3 regions of the Citrobacter sp. LJND-P06 genome follow, and region 1 is predicted to be linked to each of the others. Evidence: predicted binding sites of a transcription regulator. Region 1 holds the regulator's gene; each other region holds the start of a gene.
What was found. Region 1 encodes PhoB, which activates phosphate uptake and scavenging genes when phosphate is short. Its sites were predicted from a motif close to CTGTCATAAAACTGNCNNAT; they were not measured.
Positions count from the first base shown of each region.

Region 1 (5,788 bases):
GGGGCTAATTGGGCAATTCGCGTTTGCAACTCCGTCAGTTCCGTCTGACGCCGTTGCCACGTTTGCGCTTCCTGCGTTCTTGCGCTGAGCCAGGACTCTTCCTCGCCTTCGCCGGGCAGTGAGAGCGTGTAGCGTGTCACGTCGGCTAACAGCGACGCGTGGCGTTGGGCTATCTGCTGTTCAAATTGCATCACCTGCTGCGTGTCTGCGGCGATTTGCGCCATCAGAACGTGTCGTTGACTCAGTTGGTGTAACTGCTGTTCGTAGTCATCCTGCGCGGTCAGCCAGGGCGAAATATCGTCCTGCGGCTGCAGCGAAATTTGCAGGCTGGCGCACAGCGTTTGCCATTCCTGTGTAAGTACTTGCTCTTCTTTTAACAGCGTCTGCGATTCGCTTTCGTCTCGCTGTAATTGCTGCGTGAGGGTGTCGAGTTGCCCGCGCAACGTGGCGCCTTCTTCCGCCAGCGTTTTGACCTCTTTTTCCAGCGAATCGCGCCGAGCCTGATTCACACCGGGTTCGAGCGCCTGATAGACCGCTACGGCAGGATGTTCAGTGGAACCACACAGCGGGCACGGCTGGCCGGATTGCAGTAGCGCGCGCTGGCTCTCGAGGTCTTTAATGCGCGCTTCCTGCTCGCAAATCGTTTTGACATCAATAAGTTGCTGGTTTTTTTCTTTATAACGCTGCCGTTTTTCTTCAAGCGCGGTATTACGCTGAGCCTGTTCCTGCTGGCTATGTTGAATCGCCGCCTGTAGCTGTGCCAGCCGTTTCTGTTTTGGCGCGATCTGCCCGTGGAGCGAGGCGAGGCGCTGGCGCAACGGTCGAAGCCTGGCGTGTTGCGCCAGCGCTTGCGTGACCTCATCGGCAGACAGCGCCAGCGTTGGCGCCGCGAGCGCGTCAAGCTTACGGGTGTCGTTTTCACGCTGCTGTTGCCATTTGAGCAACTGCGCTCTGTCGCCGGACTGCTGCGCAAACAGCGCGCGCCACCCGGCCAGTTCACTGCCCCATAAGCGAAAACGATCGTGTTCGGTGAGCCATGCCGTGAGCGTTTGCTGTGTGGCGTGCAGTTCAGCTGACTGGCGCTGGGCATGGGCGCGAAGGCGATTGCGCAAGGATAATGAACTCTGTAAGCGAGTGTTCACTTCTTGAATCTGCTGACGCGTGCGGGTAACGGTAGCGGCTTGTTCCTCAATACGCTCCCACAAGGGACGTAATTGTCGCGCCGGTTGCGCCAGGTTCAGCGCGGCTAACTGCGGCTGCGCGTTTGCCTGCGCCTCTTGCGCCGAGCGTAGCGCCTGCTGGCGACGAGTGACCTCCGTTTGCAACTCACTCTGGCGCGTCAGCCATTGCAGGTGATGCTGCTGCGTTTGTTGGCGCGTGAGGGACTGTTTTTCTTCGTCAGTAAGTACCTGCAAACATTCCGTGAGCGCCTGCAGTTGCTCCGGGGCGAGCAGGGCAACGCCGCTGGCCTGCGCCTGCAGTTTTTCCAGTTCGGTGCGGGCCGTTTTGTGTTTCTCAAAAACCATGGCCGAAATCTGGCCATAAATTTCGGTGCCGGTCAGCTCTTCCAGCAGTTCGGCGCGCTCTTTGGGTTTGGCGTTGAGAAATGCGGCAAACTGCCCCTGCGACAACAGCATAGAGCGGGTAAAGCGCCCGTAATCCAGCCCGGTCAGCGCGGCGGTCATCTCGAGTTTGTCTTTGACCTTATCGGCGAGAATTTTTCCGTCTGCGCAGCGCGCCAGCTCCACGCGAGGCGTCTGCAAATTACCGTCTGGCTGATTGCGGGCGCGGTTTTGGCTCCAGAACGCGCGGTAAGCTTCGCCTTTGACCTCAAATTCGACTTCTGCCAGACATTCCGCGGTATCGCGGGTCATCAGATCGTTTTGTGACTGCGAGAGGGTGCTCAGGCGCGGCGTTTCGTGATACAGCGCGAGGCAAATGGCATCCAGCAGGGTGGTTTTTCCGGCACCGGTCGGGCCGGTGATGGCGAACAGTCCGTTACTGGCGAACGGTTCCGCCGTAAAATCGATTTTCCATTCCCCTTTCAGGGAGTTCAGGTTTTTCAGGCGCAGGCTGATGATTTTCATGCGTCATGTTCCCCGGCGAGAGTGTGTAAGGTGGCGCTGAACAACTGGTTGAGGCGTTCACGCTGGGGAACCTCCAGTTCTTCCAGCGCCAGACGACGCTCAAAAACCTCTTCCACACTCAGTTCGCTCAGGGTTTCGCGTCGCGCATTCACCATGCTTCGCTCACGTTGTTCCCGACTGCGCCGCACCAGCAAAACCTCTACCGGGAGGTCGTCGGTTAACGCCTGAATTTTTCGCTGCATATCGTGCAGGTATTCGTCGGTGGTGATTTCGATATCCAGCCACACCGGCGGGTGTTGCGCCGCGTTCTTAAACGACGCCAGTTGTTCGGTAATGGCCGCTAAATCGCCTTTCAGCACCGCCAGCGGCTGGGTGACCGGAACGGTGAGGCTCTCTATTGAATGCAGTTTTCCGTTTTCGAAACTCACCAGATGAACGCATTTGCTTTTGCCGCACTCATCAAAGCTCAGCGCAATGGGAGAACCGCAGTAGCGAATATGCTCCGTCCCGCCAATCACCTGCGCCCGGTGAATGTGCCCCAGCGCGATGTAATCGGCGGGGGGAAAATTTTGCGCCGGAAACGCATCCAGGGTGCCAATGTAGATGTCACGTACCGCGTCACTTTTACTGGCGCCGACGGTCGTCAAATGTCCGGTGGCGATAATCGGCAGAGGCTGTTCGCCGCGCAGTTCGCAGGCCTGTTGATAGTGCTGCTGATAATAGTCGGTGATGGCGGTGAGCAGATGCTGCTGTTTTTCGCGACCGCTAAGACCGGCCTGACTGGTGATGATGTCACGTGGACGTAAAAACGGGATCGGACACAACACAGCGCCTGGCGTGCCGTCGCGACGGTAAAGATAGTGCGGCGCGTGCCCGGCGCTGGCGACCACGGTGGTGTTCAGAAACGCCAGAATCTCGCGGGATTCGTTGAGCGTGGCGACAGAATCATGGTTTCCGGCCAATACCACCAGATGACAGCCTGTTTGCTGTAAATCGACGACAAAACGGTTATACAGCTCGCGGGCATAGCTTGGCGGCGAGCCCGTATCAAAAATGTCGCCTGCCACAATGATCGCATCCACCTGCCGGGATTGCGCCGTTTCCAGCAGCCAGTCAAGAAAGGCCTGGTGCTCGGCGGCGCGGCTTTTACTGTAGAAGTTTTGGCCGAGATGCCAGTCAGAGGTGTGTAGGATGCGCATAACAGTTCCATGGCGAAAAAGCGTGATCGGGATTATAACCTTTCAGAGAGGTTAATATCTTGTTTATGGGGTGTCATAAATCAACAATCTGGCGTGGGGATTGACACTTTTTTTCATAAAACTGTCATAAATCTGACGCATAATGGCGCCGCATTGATAATGATGACTAGCAACTCTATAACAGGGCAAATCATGGCGAGACGTATTCTGGTCGTAGAAGATGAAGCTCCAATTCGCGAAATGGTCTGCTTCGTGCTCGAGCAAAATGGCTTTCAGCCAGTCGAGGCCGAAGATTATGACAGTGCAGTGAACCAACTGAATGAACCCTGGCCGGATCTGATCCTGCTGGACTGGATGTTGCCGGGCGGCTCTGGCCTTCAGTTCATTAAACATCTCAAACGTGAGGCGATGACCCGCGAGATCCCCGTCGTCATGCTAACGGCCAGAGGGGAAGAGGAAGACCGCGTGCGTGGACTGGAAACGGGGGCAGACGACTACGTCACAAAACCGTTCTCGCCCAAGGAGCTGGTCGCGCGGATCAAAGCGGTCATGCGACGCATTTCACCGATGGCGGTCGAAGAGGTGATTGAGATGCAGGGGCTGAGCCTCGACCCGACATCGCACCGTGTGATGACCGGGGAAAACCCGCTTGATATGGGGCCTACCGAATTCAAATTGCTGCACTTCTTTATGACGCATCCCGAACGCGTCTACAGTCGGGAGCAACTGCTAAACCACGTCTGGGGCACCAACGTGTATGTGGAAGACCGTACGGTCGACGTCCATATTCGCCGCCTGCGTAAAGCGCTGGAACACAGCGGTCATGACCGCATGGTACAAACCGTACGTGGGACAGGGTATCGCTTTTCGACCCGCTTCTGACGCCTTGCTGGCCACCCGGCTGGCAGGGCTTTCAAATCGTGAATGGAGTGTGACGCGTGCTGGAACGGCTGTCATGGAAAAGGCTGGTGCTGGAGCTGATACTTTGCTGCCTCCCAGCCTTCATCCTTAGTGTATTTTTTGGTTATCTGCCCTGGTTTTTACTGGCGTCGGTAACGGGACTGCTCATCTGGCATTTCTGGAATTTATTACGTCTTTCCTGGTGGTTGTGGGTCGACAGAAGTATGACCCCGCCGCCGGGAAGCGGAAGCTGGGAACCGCTGCTGTACGGCCTGCATCAAATGCAGTTGCGTAACAAGAAGCGCCGCCGTGAACTGGGAAACCTCATTAAACGTTTTCGCAGCGGGGCGGAATCGCTGCCCGATGCGGTGGTGTTGACCACGGAAGACGGGGGCATCTTTTGGTGTAACGGTCTGGCGCAACAGGTGCTGGGATTACGCTGGCCTGATGACAATGGGCAAAACATTCTCAACCTGCTGCGGTATCCGGAATTTACGCAGTATCTGAAAACTCGCGACTTCACCCGACCGATCAATTTGGTGTTAAACACCGGACGGCATCTGGAGATTCGGGTGATGCCCTACACCGACAAGCAGTTGTTGATGGTGGCGCGTGATGTAACGCAAATGCACCAGCTCGAAGGGGCGCGGCGAAACTTTTTCGCCAACGTCAGCCATGAGCTGCGTACGCCACTCACTGTGTTGCAGGGCTATCTGGAGATGATGCAGGAGCAATCTCTGGAGGGCGCCACGCGGGAAAAAGCGCTGCATACAATGCGTGAGCAAACGCATCGCATGGAAGGGCTGGTAAAACAGTTACTGACGCTGTCGAAAATTGAGGCCGCACCTGTGCTCTTGCTCAATGAACGCGTTGACGTACCGATGATGCTGCGTGTTGTTGAACGCGAGGCGCAAACGCTAAGTCAGCAGCAGCACAGCTTCACGTTTGAGGTTGACAGTCAGCTTTGCGTGCTGGGCAATGAAGATCAGTTGCGTAGTGCGATTTCGAATCTGGTCTATAACGCAGTGAATCACACCCCGGCGGGGACGCATATCACCGTACGTTGGCAGCTCGCCGCGCAGGGCGTGGAGTTCAGCGTTGAGGATGATGGGCCTGGTATTTCGCCTGAGCATATTCCACGTCTGACCGAACGTTTTTACCGGGTCGATAAGGCGCGCTCACGGCAAACGGGCGGCAGCGGTTTGGGGCTGGCAATTGTTAAGCACGCATTAAATCATCACGAAAGTCGATTGGTTATCGACAGCACCGTGGGGAAAGGCACGCGGTTTAGTTTTGTGCTGCCGGAACGTTTAATTGCCAAAAATAATGCTTAATGTTGCAATGTAAGATTATCTTTCCATAAGCCAGCGAATGCTGGCTTTTTTTCTTTGCGGTAAATATTCACCTGCTGAATTTTTCAACGTCTGCTGCTTTTTTGTTCGCATGATTAGCCATGACTTTTTCTTATGGATGGTGTTTTGTTCCAAGTCGTATATTCATATTGGTTTATTGTTCTGGTTTTGGGATCCCATCTTGCTTTAAAACGTTATAAGCGTTTAAATTGCGCCTTAGATGCTGTCATAGAGACTGCATTCATGCGGT
Region 1 is NZ_CP187317.1:3,502,790-3,508,577, reverse strand. Features, by position in the region: gene sbcC (exonuclease subunit SbcC) at 1-2,087, opposite strand, end outside; gene sbcD (exonuclease subunit SbcD) at 2,084-3,286, opposite strand; gene phoB (phosphate response regulator transcription factor PhoB) at 3,479-4,168, shown strand; gene phoR (phosphate regulon sensor histidine kinase PhoR) at 4,225-5,520, shown strand.

Region 2 (5,788 bases), 1.4 Mb from region 1:
CCAGACTTTTCGCCATCGTGATGAGATCGGGTTGCACGCCATAATGCTCCATCGCAAACAGCTTGCCCGTACGGGCAAAACCGGTCTGCACCTCATCGGCAATCAGGAGAATACCGTGGGTATCGCACAGTGCGCGCAGCGCGTGCATAAATTCGCCCGGCGCGACGTTAAAGCCCCCTTCACCCTGTACCGGCTCAAGGATTATCGCCGCCACCTGATCGGGTGCGATATCCGCTTTGAAAATTCGTTCCAGGCTTTGCAGCGCGTCTGCCGTGCTAACCCCGTGCACCGCATTAGGATACTGGGCGTGATACACCGATCCGGGAAACGGCCCAAAGCCAATTTTGTAGGGGGCAACCTTTCCGGTCAGTGCCATGGTCATAAAGGTTCGCCCATGGAAGGCGCCGCCAAAGGTGATAAGTCCTGGTCGTTTGGTGTAGGCGCGGGCAATCTTCACCGCGTTCTCTACCGCTTCCGCCCCGGTAGAGAAAAAGGCGGTTTTTACCGGCCCGTTGATGGGGACACGTTCGTTGATGCGTTCCGCAAGCCGGACGTAGCTTTCATAAGGAACGATTTGATAAGCCGTATGGGTGAATGACTGAAGCTGTTTCTCAATGGCCGCGATAATTTTTGGGTGTCGATGACCGGTGTTAAGCACCGCAATACCGGCGGCAAAATCAATCACCTCATTGCCTTCCACGTCCCACAGCGTTGCGTTTTCTGCTCTGTCGGCATAAAAATCGCACATCACGCCGATACCGCGCGGCGTCGCCTGTAAACGCCGTTCATTCAGTTCGTTATTTTTCATTTTGATCCCCTAAGATGCGCAAAACCCATCGGTAAGTGTTTGCCAGGGGGAGAAAATTCGCCAGAGCAGGCGTTAAAAAAACAAAACCCCCGAATTTGCATTCGAGGGTTTATCGGGGACTTCGCGGGAATTACGCTTCGATAGCGGCGCGAAGTTTTTTCATGGCGTTCTTTTCAAGCTGGCGCACACGTTCTGCGGAAACGCCGTAGCGATCGGCCAGTTCCTGCAAGGTAGACTTGTTGTCTTCATCCAGCCAACGCGCACGAATGATGTCCTGGCTACGTTCGTCCAGCCCCTGCATGGCGTCGGTCAGACGGTTTGCCGCCTGCTCTTCCCAGTTATCGTCTTCAATGCCGTCGGCAAAGTTAGACGATTTGTCCTGCAGATAGAGCACCGGTGCCATCGGCTGGCTGTCGGACTCGTCGTCCGAAGACATATCAAATGTCATGTCCTGGGCCGACATACGGGATTCCATTTCGCGGACGTCTTTGCTGGAAACACCCAGCTCGCGAGCCACCATTTCGACTTCATCCTGATTAAACCAGCCCAGACGCTGCTTGGTTTTACGCAGGTTGAAGAACAGCTTACGCTGCGCTTTGGTGGTCGCGACTTTGACGATACGCCAGTTACGCAGAACATATTCGTGGATCTCAGCTTTGATCCAGTGCACGGCGAAGGAAACCAGGCGCACACCCACTTCCGGGTTAAAACGGCGCACGGCTTTCATCAGGCCGATATTACCTTCCTGAATCAGATCCGCCTGCGGCAGGCCATAGCCCGCATAGTTACGAGCAACATGAACAACAAAGCGCAGGTGAGACAGAATCAGCGTCTTCGCTGCCTCCAGATCGCCCTGGTAATGCAGCTTTTCAGCAAGTGCCCGCTCCTCGTCAGCCGACAACATCGGCCACGCGTTCGCAGCCCGGATGTAAGATTCCAGGTTACCAACAGGGGCTAAAGCTAAATTTTGCATTTCTTTGGTCATTCAAATCCTCTCAATCTTTATCTTCCGGCGTTACAACAACAATCGTGCCAGAGCTTATGAGCAACGAGAATATCATTCACATTTTTATCAGACAGTGATTCTATCCACAAGTTCAATGCAACGCTGTGAATAAACTACGCACAAAATGTGACACCGTTATGAAAAATACGCGGGCAGGGACAGGAGATTTTTTTTGAAGCTCTTTCCCTGCGAACGGGAATTCATTGCAGGGAAAGATTATATCACGGTTTTTTTAGTCGGGAGTAAAGTGACGTAAATGTTGTACCGTGGCAAGCCAGGCTGCCACCCAGCCAATCATTGAGCACACCAGCAACAACAGCAGACACTCGTCGAACGATAACCCGTTGATATCGAATTTCGTTCCGAAAACCTGCGCCACTTCCGTCACGGCGGACGACAGCCGCATCACCATAATTTCCGACAAAATCAGAGAGAGAAATGCGCCAGAGAAGCCCAGCAGCGCACCGCCATACAGGAACGGACGCAGAATAAAACCGTCTGTCGCCCCGATCAGTTTCTGCACATTAATGGTATCGCGACGGGCAAAGATGCTCAGGCGCACGCTGTTGCCGATGACGAGGAATACCGCCGCCACCATCAGTACGCCGATCATCGCCGATACCCGACCCACCAGACCGGTCAACGCAGCGAGACGGGCAAACCAGCTATCATCCATTCGCACTTCGTCGATACCGTTAATTTGCGAAATCCGATCGCGCAACGTATTCAACGAATCCGTTCCCTGAAAGTCGAGTTTCGGCACCACCACCGCCACTGCCGGCAGCGGGTTCTCTTCCAGCATGTCCAGCGCGCCGCCAAATCCTGACCAGTTACGGAATTCACCCAACGCGTCGTCTCGCGACAGATAATTCACTTTTTCCACGCCCTGCTCAGCATGCAACTGCGCCACCACCCCTGCCGCGGCGTCATCGTCCAGCGTTTTTTGCAGATAAACGGTTATCTGCGGAGAAGGGTAATATTGCGTCGCCGCATGGTTCACGTTTTTGTAAACCATGTAGCACACGCTCGGCAGAGTCAGGGAGATAGCGATAACCATCACCGTCAGAAACGTCGCCAGTGGTTTGCTTTTCAGATCCTGCAACGCCCCCTGGAACGCGTAGCGTACCTGCTCGTTAAAGACGTTAGTCTTACGCGAGTTCGGTTTTGGCGAAGACTTCGCACGTTTTGGCGCATTGCGACCGCCGTCTGGGGACGCGCCGCCAGATTTACGGAAGCGGTCAAGCCGACCTCCGAATTGCCTGATTTGATTAATCGCGTCGCGCTTATTCACGGGCCTCGCCTCCATGCAAATGTCCATCGCTCAGGGTCAGCATCCGATACGAACGACGGGAGATCAGTCCAATGTCGTGCGTTGCCATCAGTACCGTTACCCCGACGCGGTTAAACTCTTCGAACAGACGTAAGATCCCTTCCGACAGCGCATCATCCAGGTTCCCGGTCGGTTCATCCGCCAGCAATACTGCCGGTTTGTTCACCACCGCACGGGCAATGCCCACACGCTGCTGTTCACCGCCGGAGAGTTGAATCGGGAAGTTCTTCGCTTTGTCCAACAGGCCTACTTTGTCCAGTGCCGCCGACACGCGACGACGAATGTCGTCTCCGCTGGCGCCCGCAATAATCAGCGGGATCGCCACGTTGTCGAAGACCGTCCTGTCCATCAACAGGTGGTGATCCTGGAAAATCATCCCGATCTGACGGCGCAGAAACGGCACTTCACGGTTTTTCAAACGCGTGATGTCATGCCCGCTGAAGTAGATTTTCCCGGCGCTTGGCCGCTCAATCCCACAGATCAGCTTCAGCAGGGTACTTTTCCCCGCACCTGAGTGACCGGTCAGGAACGCCATCTCGCCAGGCTGCATGTGGAATGTGACCCCTTGCAGCGCTTGTCTCCCACCGAGATAGGCCTTGCTGACATGTTCAAAGCGAATCATTGTTAATCCTCTCGGGCAAAAAGTGCCTCTATAAAATCGCCCGCTTTAAACGGACGTAAATCCTCGATACGTTCGCCCACACCAATATAGCGGATAGGAATGCCAAACTGATCGGCAACGGAGAAGATAACGCCCCCTTTCGCCGTTCCGTCCAGCTTGGTCAGCGTGATACCGGTCAACCCCACCGCTTCGTGGAACAGTTTGGCCTGGCTTATCGCATTCTGCCCGGTGCTGGCATCAATAGTCAGCATAACTTCATGCGGTGCGTCTTCATCCAGTTTCTTCATGACGCGAACGATTTTCTTCAATTCTTCCATCAGGTGCGCTTTGTTCTGCAGGCGACCTGCCGTATCGGCGATCAGCACGTCAACGTTACGCGCCTTCGCCGCCTGGATCGCATCAAAGATCACGGAAGCGGAATCTGCGCCTGTGTGCTGAGCAATCACCGGTATGTTGTTACGTTGCCCCCAAACCTGCAACTGCTCTACCGCAGCGGCACGGAAGGTGTCCCCTGCCGCCAGCATCACGGTTTTGCCCTGCTGTTCAAATTGACGCGCCAGCTTACCGATGGTGGTGGTTTTACCCACGCCGTTAACGCCCACCATTAAAATAACAAACGGGGTTTTGCCTTCCACATTCAACGGTTCTTCGACTTTCGCCAGAATCTCGCCCATTTCATCCTTGAGCAACCCGTAGAGCGCTTCGGCATCGCGCAGTTGCTTACGGCTCGCGCCGTCGGTCAGATTAGCAATAATCTTGCGGGTGGTTTCCACCCCAACGTCGGCGATCAGCAACTGCTCTTCCAGCTCTTCGAAGAGATCATCGTCGATTTTCTTGCCACGGAACAGACTGATAAATCCGGAACCGAGGTTTTCTTTGGTTTTTAGCAGACTGCGTTTCAGACGTGCAAAGAAACCTTCTTTGGTCGGTTTTTCTTGTTCCTGAGCGCTCTCTTCAACCGGCGTCTCTTCTTGTGCTTCTTCGGCGTCAACAACCGCCTCTTCTGTCTCTTCGACTTCTTCTGCTGCGTCGGCGGCCAGCGCCTGCACTTCCAGCTCTTCGTCGGTTAATTCGGGTTCGTTTTCCGCCGCTTCCTCGACCGCCTCAATGATTTCGACGGTTTCCGCTTCCGCCTGCCACTCTTGCGGTGAAATCTCTTCGGCTTTCACCTCTTCCGGCAACGGCAGCGCTTCAGGTTCGATAACATCGGCGACAGCAACGGTCGGTGCAGGTGTTTCAACAACCGGTTCTTCGACGATCGCAACGGGTGTTTCTACGACCTCAGGCTGCGGTTCAACGTCGGATTCGACCGGCGCGGCGTCAACAATGGCTTGCTCCGGCAGCGATTTTTCACTTTCAACAACCTGTTCAGTGACCTCGACCACTTCAGCGGCAAAGGCTTCCGATTCAGCCTCTTTGTGCGGTTCCGGGGTGTGCTGCTGCTCTTCAGTCGCCACAACCTCATCAGTAACCTGTTGTTGTTCTTCGCTTTTTAATTCTGTCTCGTTTTCCGGTGCCTGCTCTTTTTGACCAAAGCCCAGCCAGGAAAAAAAGCCACGTTTTTTCTCTTTCGCCATTTGCGACCATACTCCCCGCTGTTGCTTCATGGCACAGCGTCAACGCTATGTACATAGCAGCTATAAAAATGATGAAATAGTCTATCACTTAACTTAATTCACATCACCGCCTGGTATTACGTATCAGCCGCGGATTGGGCCATTATTGACATGAAAAAACCGAATCACTCAGGCAGCGGTCAAATCCGGATTATTGGCGGACAATGGCGAGGTCGTAAACTCCCGGTTCCGGACAGCCCGGGTCTGCGCCCGACGACTGACCGGGTGCGCGAAACGCTGTTCAACTGGCTGGCGCCCGTCATGGTCGACGCCCACTGCCTGGACTGTTTTGCGGGCAGCGGCGCACTGGGGCTGGAGGCGCTGTCTCGCTACGCGGCTGGCGCGACGCTACTGGAGATGGATCGCGCGGTTTCCCAACAGTTGCAAAAAAATCTGGCGACGCTGA
Region 2 is NZ_CP187317.1:249,638-255,425, reverse strand. Features, by position in the region: gene ACO7SM_RS01150 (4-aminobutyrate--2-oxoglutarate transaminase) at 1-808, opposite strand, end outside; gene rpoH (RNA polymerase sigma factor RpoH) at 939-1,793, opposite strand; gene ftsX (permease-like cell division protein FtsX) at 2,047-3,105, opposite strand; gene ftsE (cell division ATP-binding protein FtsE) at 3,098-3,766, opposite strand; gene ftsY (signal recognition particle-docking protein FtsY) at 3,769-5,343, opposite strand; gene rsmD (16S rRNA (guanine(966)-N(2))-methyltransferase) at 5,494-5,788, shown strand, end outside.
Region 2: a site for PhoB is predicted at 1,939-1,958, ahead of rpoH (RNA polymerase sigma factor RpoH). Genes of this name have one in related genera too.

Region 3 (5,788 bases), 1.1 Mb from region 1:
AAATTTAGACGCTGCCAGGACGATAAAGGTGATGACGAACAGGATCAGGCCCAGTTCCATCAGCGCGGCAACGTGCAGCCCCGATTCTGCTTCGGCAAACTCATTCGCCAGCGCAGAGGTAATACTGTTGCCCGGCATATACAGCGAGGCGCTGTCGAGCTGGTAGGTGTTACCGATGATAAAGGTTACCGCCATGGTTTCGCCAAGCGCACGACCTAACCCCAGCATAATGCCGCCAATCACCCCATTTTTGGTGTAAGGCAGAACAATACGCCAGATAACTTCCCAGGTGGTGCAGCCAATGCCGTAGGCCGACTCTTTCATCATCACCGGGGTCTGTTCGAATACATCACGCATTACCGCCGCAATGTAGGGGATTATCATGATAGCGAGGATCACACCAGCGGCTAAGATACCGATACCAAAAGCCGGGCCTGAGAACAGTGCGCCAACAAACGGAATGTTGGAAAGGACGTTCCCTACCGGCTCCTGGAACCAGGTCGCAAACAGCGGGGCGAAAATAAACAAGCCCCACATGCCGTACACGATACTCGGAATAGCGGCCAGCAGTTCAATCGCGATCCCCAGCGGACGTCTCAGCCAGTTTGGCGCCAGTTCCGTTAAAAATAAGGCAATGCCGAAACTCACCGGAACGGCGATCAGCAAGGCGATAAATGAGGTTACCAGCGTGCCATAAATGGGAACCAGCGCACCGTAGATATCGTTTGGCGCGTCCCACTCTTTGGTCCACAGGAACGAAAAGCCAAACTTCTGGATACTTGGCCAGGAGGAGATGATCAGAGAGACAATAATGCCGCCCAGCATCAATAGCACAAGCAGCGCAGCCAGTTTTACCAGCGCGCTGAATATCATGTCACCCTTTTTACCCGGTGGGTTAAAAGCAGGCTTAGTTGCAGCCATAAATTACTCTTTCCGTTGAACGCGTTTACGAAGTTGCCCAAGCCGGATGGCGCTACGCTTATCCGGCTTATCTATCGGGCCTACAGTCTGAACCGTAGGGCGGACAAGCGTAGCGCCATCCGCCAATTCGTCAAAGATATTCTGTTAATACAGCGCTTTACCGCTGCTGTCTTTCACGTTGGTTTTCCACGCAGCGCGAACCTGCTCAACCACGCTGTCTGGCAGGCTGGCATAATCCAGGTCGTTAGCCTGCTTGCCGCCATTTTTGTATGCCCAATCGAAGAATTTCAGCACTTCAGCGCCCTGCTCAGGTTTTTTCTGCACTTTGTGCACGAGGATGAAGGTCGTGGAGGTAATTGGCCACGCGTCTTCACCTTTCTGGTTCGTCAGATCCTGAGCGAATGATTTGCTCCAGTCAGCGCCTTTTGCCGCGTTGGCGAAGTTCTCTTCAGTCGGGCTTACCGGCTTACCATCGGCGGAGATCAGTTTGGTGTAGGCCAGGCTGTTCTGTTTGGCATACGCGTATTCAACGTAGCCAATGGAACCCGGCAGACGCTGTACGAACGCGGCGATACCGTCGTTACCTTTACCACCCAGACCGGTCGGCCAGTTTACTGTCGAGCCGGAACCGACTTTCGATTTCCACTCTTCGTTCACTTTCGCCAGATAGCTGGTAAAGACGAAGGAAGTACCGGAGCCATCAGCACGACGCACAACGGCAATATTCTGAGAAGGCAGTTTCAGACCAGGGTTCAGTTTGGTGATGGCTTCATCGTCCCACTTTTTGATTTTGCCGAGGTAGATGTCACCCAGTGTTTTACCGTCCAGCACCAGCTCACCAGACTTCAGACCTGGGATATTCACCGCCAGCACCACACCACCGATCACCGTCGGGAACTGGAACAGATCTTCCTGAGCCAGCTTTTCATCAGACAACGGGGCATCAGATGCGCCGAAATCAACCGTATTTGCAGTAATTTGTTTAACACCACCGGAGGAGCCGATACCCTGGTAATTGACTTTATTACCGGTCTCTTTCTGATAGGTATCTGCCCATTTGGCATACACTGGCGCAGGAAAAGTTGCACCTGCACCTGTCAGGCTTGCCGCTGCGTTTACAGCGAAAGCGCTCATGGATAAGGTCGCGGCGACAACAGTTGCGACAGTGGTACGCATAACTTTCATAATGTCTCCTGCAAGATTCGTAAATCATTGTTAAGTGGCTACGATAAGCAAAATAGGACAAACAGGTGACAGTTAAATGTACGAAATATGACAGTTTTATGACAACAAAAGAAGTGGTGCTCATTTTCTAAAAAACATCATAAAGAAACAATGCGTTACGTGTTTTTATGGCACTAATATTTCGCAGAAATTTTCTTTTTATGACACTGAAACAGTAGCTGAATATGACGCTTTGTGACATGAAAAAGAGGGGGGATGCTTCAAAAAAAACGGGGATAAAAAATGCCCCGCTTTCGCAGGGCATTTCACAGATTATTCAACCGTAACCGATTTTGCCAGGTTACGCGGCTGATCCACGTCGGTGCCTTTGATCAGCGCCACGTGATACGCCAGCAATTGCAGCGGTACCGTATAGAAGATCGGCGCAATGGCCTCTTCCACATGCGGCATTTCAATAATGTGCATATTATCGCTGCTGGTGAATCCGGCATCCTGATCGGCGAAGACATACAACTGACCGCCGCGCGCGCGAACTTCTTCAATGTTGGATTTCAGTTTTTCCAACAGTTCGTTGTTCGGAGCCACTACAATAACCGGCATGTCTGCATCAATCAGCGCCAGCGGGCCATGCTTCAGTTCACCTGCGGCATAGGCTTCTGCGTGAATATAAGAGATCTCTTTCAGTTTCAGTGCGCCTTCCAGCGCAATCGGATACTGATCGCCACGACCCAGGAACAGCGCGTGGTGTTTGTCAGAGAAATCTTCAGCCAGCGCTTCAATGCGTTTATCCTGAGACAGCATCTGCTCAATGCGGCTCGGCAGTGCCTGCAGGCCGTGAACGATGTCGTGCTCAATAGAGGCATCCAGGCCTTTCAGACGCGCCAGTTTCGCCACCAGCATCAGCAGAACGGTCAACTGAGTGGTAAATGCTTTCGTGGAGGCAACACCGATTTCGGTACCGGCATTGGTCATCATCGCCAGGTCAGATTCACGAACCAGGGAAGAGCCCGGAACGTTACAAATCGCCAGGGAACCCAGATAACCCAGCTCTTTCGATAAGCGCAGACCGGCCAGCGTATCGGCCGTTTCGCCAGACTGCGAAAGGGTGATCATCAGGCTATTGCGACGCACGGCGGATTTGCGATAGCGGAATTCAGACGCGATTTCCACGTCACACGGGATCCCTGCCAGAGATTCAAACCAATAGCGGGATACCATACCGGAGTTGTAGGAAGTCCCGCAGGCGATAATCTGAATGTGCTCGACCTGAGCCAACAGTTCGTTCGCCTTCGGCCCCAGCTCGCTCAAGTCCACTTCACCGTGAGTAATACGTCCGGTCAGGGTATTTTTGATAGCGTTAGGCTGTTCGTAGATCTCTTTCTGCATGTAGTGGCGATAAATACCTTTATCACCGGCGTCGTACTGCAGATTGGATTCGATATCCTGACGTTTCACTGCCGCGCCCGTTTTATCGAAAATAGAGACGGAACGACGGGTCACTTCCGCAATATCGCCTTCTTCCAGGAAGATGAAGCGACGGGTGACAGGCAGCAGCGCCAGCTGATCGGAAGCGATAAAGTTCTCACCCATACCCAGACCAATGACCAGCGGGCTACCAGAGCGAGCCGCCAGCAGCGTATCCGGTTTACGGGTATCCATGATAACAGTACCGTACGCGCCGCGCAGTTGCGGGATAGTACGCAGCACGGCTTCACGCAGAGTGCCGCCTTGTTCCAGTTCCCAATGCACCAGGTGAGCAATCACTTCGGTGTCAGTTTCAGAAACAAACGTATAACCACGCGCCTTCAGTTCTTCGCGCAGCGGTTCATGGTTTTCGATGATGCCGTTATGCACCACCACAATGTGCTCAGAAACATGCGGATGCGCATTCGCTTCTGAAGGTTCGCCGTGGGTTGCCCAACGGGTATGAGCAATACCTGTACCGCCGTGCAACGGGTGTTCTTCTGCGGCCTGTGCCAGCATCTGAACTTTACCGAGGCGACGCAGACGGGTCATGTGCCCTTCGTTGTCGACCACAGCCAGGCCCGCAGAGTCATAGCCGCGGTATTCCAGACGACGTAAACCTTCGAGAAGGATTTCTGCTACATCACGTTGCGCGATAGCGCCAACAATTCCACACATAGTTTTTAATTCCGATTTTGGCAGTATGCCAGTCGTTGTCGGTCAACCTGTATGCCCGTATTTTCGGGCGCCCCGAGCCTTGTAGAGAGTGGGGTTATTTTTATAAGTACTGCTTTTTGGGCGGGGGATTATGTTATCCCCTCAACCCTGTTTGCCGGAGGGCAGCGTAAACGCGTTGCCCGGCCTACAAAATTTGAATTTACTTCTTCTTCACCGGACGCTTCCAGCCCTGCTTATGGACTTGCGGTACACGGCTTATCACCAGTTCGTTATCAGCGACGTCACGAGTAACGGTAGTACCCGCCGCGATCGTCACCCCTTTGCCCACTTTTACTGGCGCTACCAGTTGGGTATCAGATCCGACAAACACATCATCGCCAATAATGGTTTTAAACTTGTTCGCGCCATCGTAGTTACAGGTGATCGTACCTGCACCAATGTTCACGTTATCGCCAATTTCAGCATCACCCAGGTAGCTCAGATGACCGGCTTTCGAGCCTTTACCCAGACGCGCTTTTTTCATCTCGACAAAGTTACCGACGTGCGCGCCTTCCAGCAGTTCAGCACCTGGGCGCAGACGCGCGAACGGGCCAATAGTACACGCCGTTGCCAGATGTGCATCTTCCACTACGCTGTATGGGCTGATTTCACAATCGTCGCCAATCACACTGTTTTTGATAACGCAGCCCGCGCCAATCTTCACGCGATGACCGAGCGTAACGTTGCCTTCGATGATAACGTTAGTATCAATTTCAACATCCCGCCCGTGCGATAACGTACCGCGCAGGTCAAAACGCGAAGGATCACGCAGCATAACGCCCGCCAGCAGCAGCTTTTCAGCCTGCTCAGACTGGTAAACGCGTTCCAGACGGGAGAGTTGCAGACGGTTGTTCACGCCTTCCACTTCGCTGAGTCTGTCAGGGTGAACGGCGGCGATTTCGCGGCCTTCCTGGTACGCCAGCGCAATAATGTCGGTGATGTAATACTCGCCCTGAGCATTGTTATTCGTCAGTTTTGACAACCAACGTTTCATATCTGCGCCGTTGGCAATCAGGATACCGGTATTAATTTCCTGGATCTGACGTTGCTCGTCGCTTGCATCTTTGTGCTCAACGATACCGGTGACCTTACCGTTTTCACGCGTAATACGGCCATAGCCGGTGGGATCATCCAGCTTCACCGTCAGCAAACCAATGCCGCCCTGCGGTTTTGCATCACGCAGGCGCTGCAATGTGTCGATTGAAATCAGCGGTACGTCGCCATAGAGCATTAAAATGTCTTCGTCGTCGCCAAAGAATGGCGCAGCCTGCTGCATCGCATGACCTGTACCCAACTGCTCGGCCTGCAAAACCCAATTCAGGTTGTCTTCTTTCAGTGTCTGCTTAAGCAGATCGCCACCGTGGCCATAGACCAGATGAACGTGAGATGCGCCAACTTCATTAGCTGCATCAATGACATGCTGAACCATCGCTTTTCCCGCGAGGGTATGGAGCACTTTAGGAAGATCGGAATACATGCGTGTGCCTTTACCTGCGGCAAG
Region 3 is NZ_CP187317.1:4,641,946-4,647,733, reverse strand. Features, by position in the region: gene pstC (phosphate ABC transporter permease PstC) at 1-921, opposite strand, end outside; gene pstS (phosphate ABC transporter substrate-binding protein PstS) at 1,066-2,106, opposite strand; gene glmS (glutamine--fructose-6-phosphate transaminase (isomerizing)) at 2,419-4,248, opposite strand; gene glmU (bifunctional UDP-N-acetylglucosamine diphosphorylase/glucosamine-1-phosphate N-acetyltransferase GlmU) at 4,448-5,788, opposite strand, start outside.
Region 3: a site for PhoB is predicted at 2,192-2,211, ahead of pstS (phosphate ABC transporter substrate-binding protein PstS). Genes of this name have one in related genera too.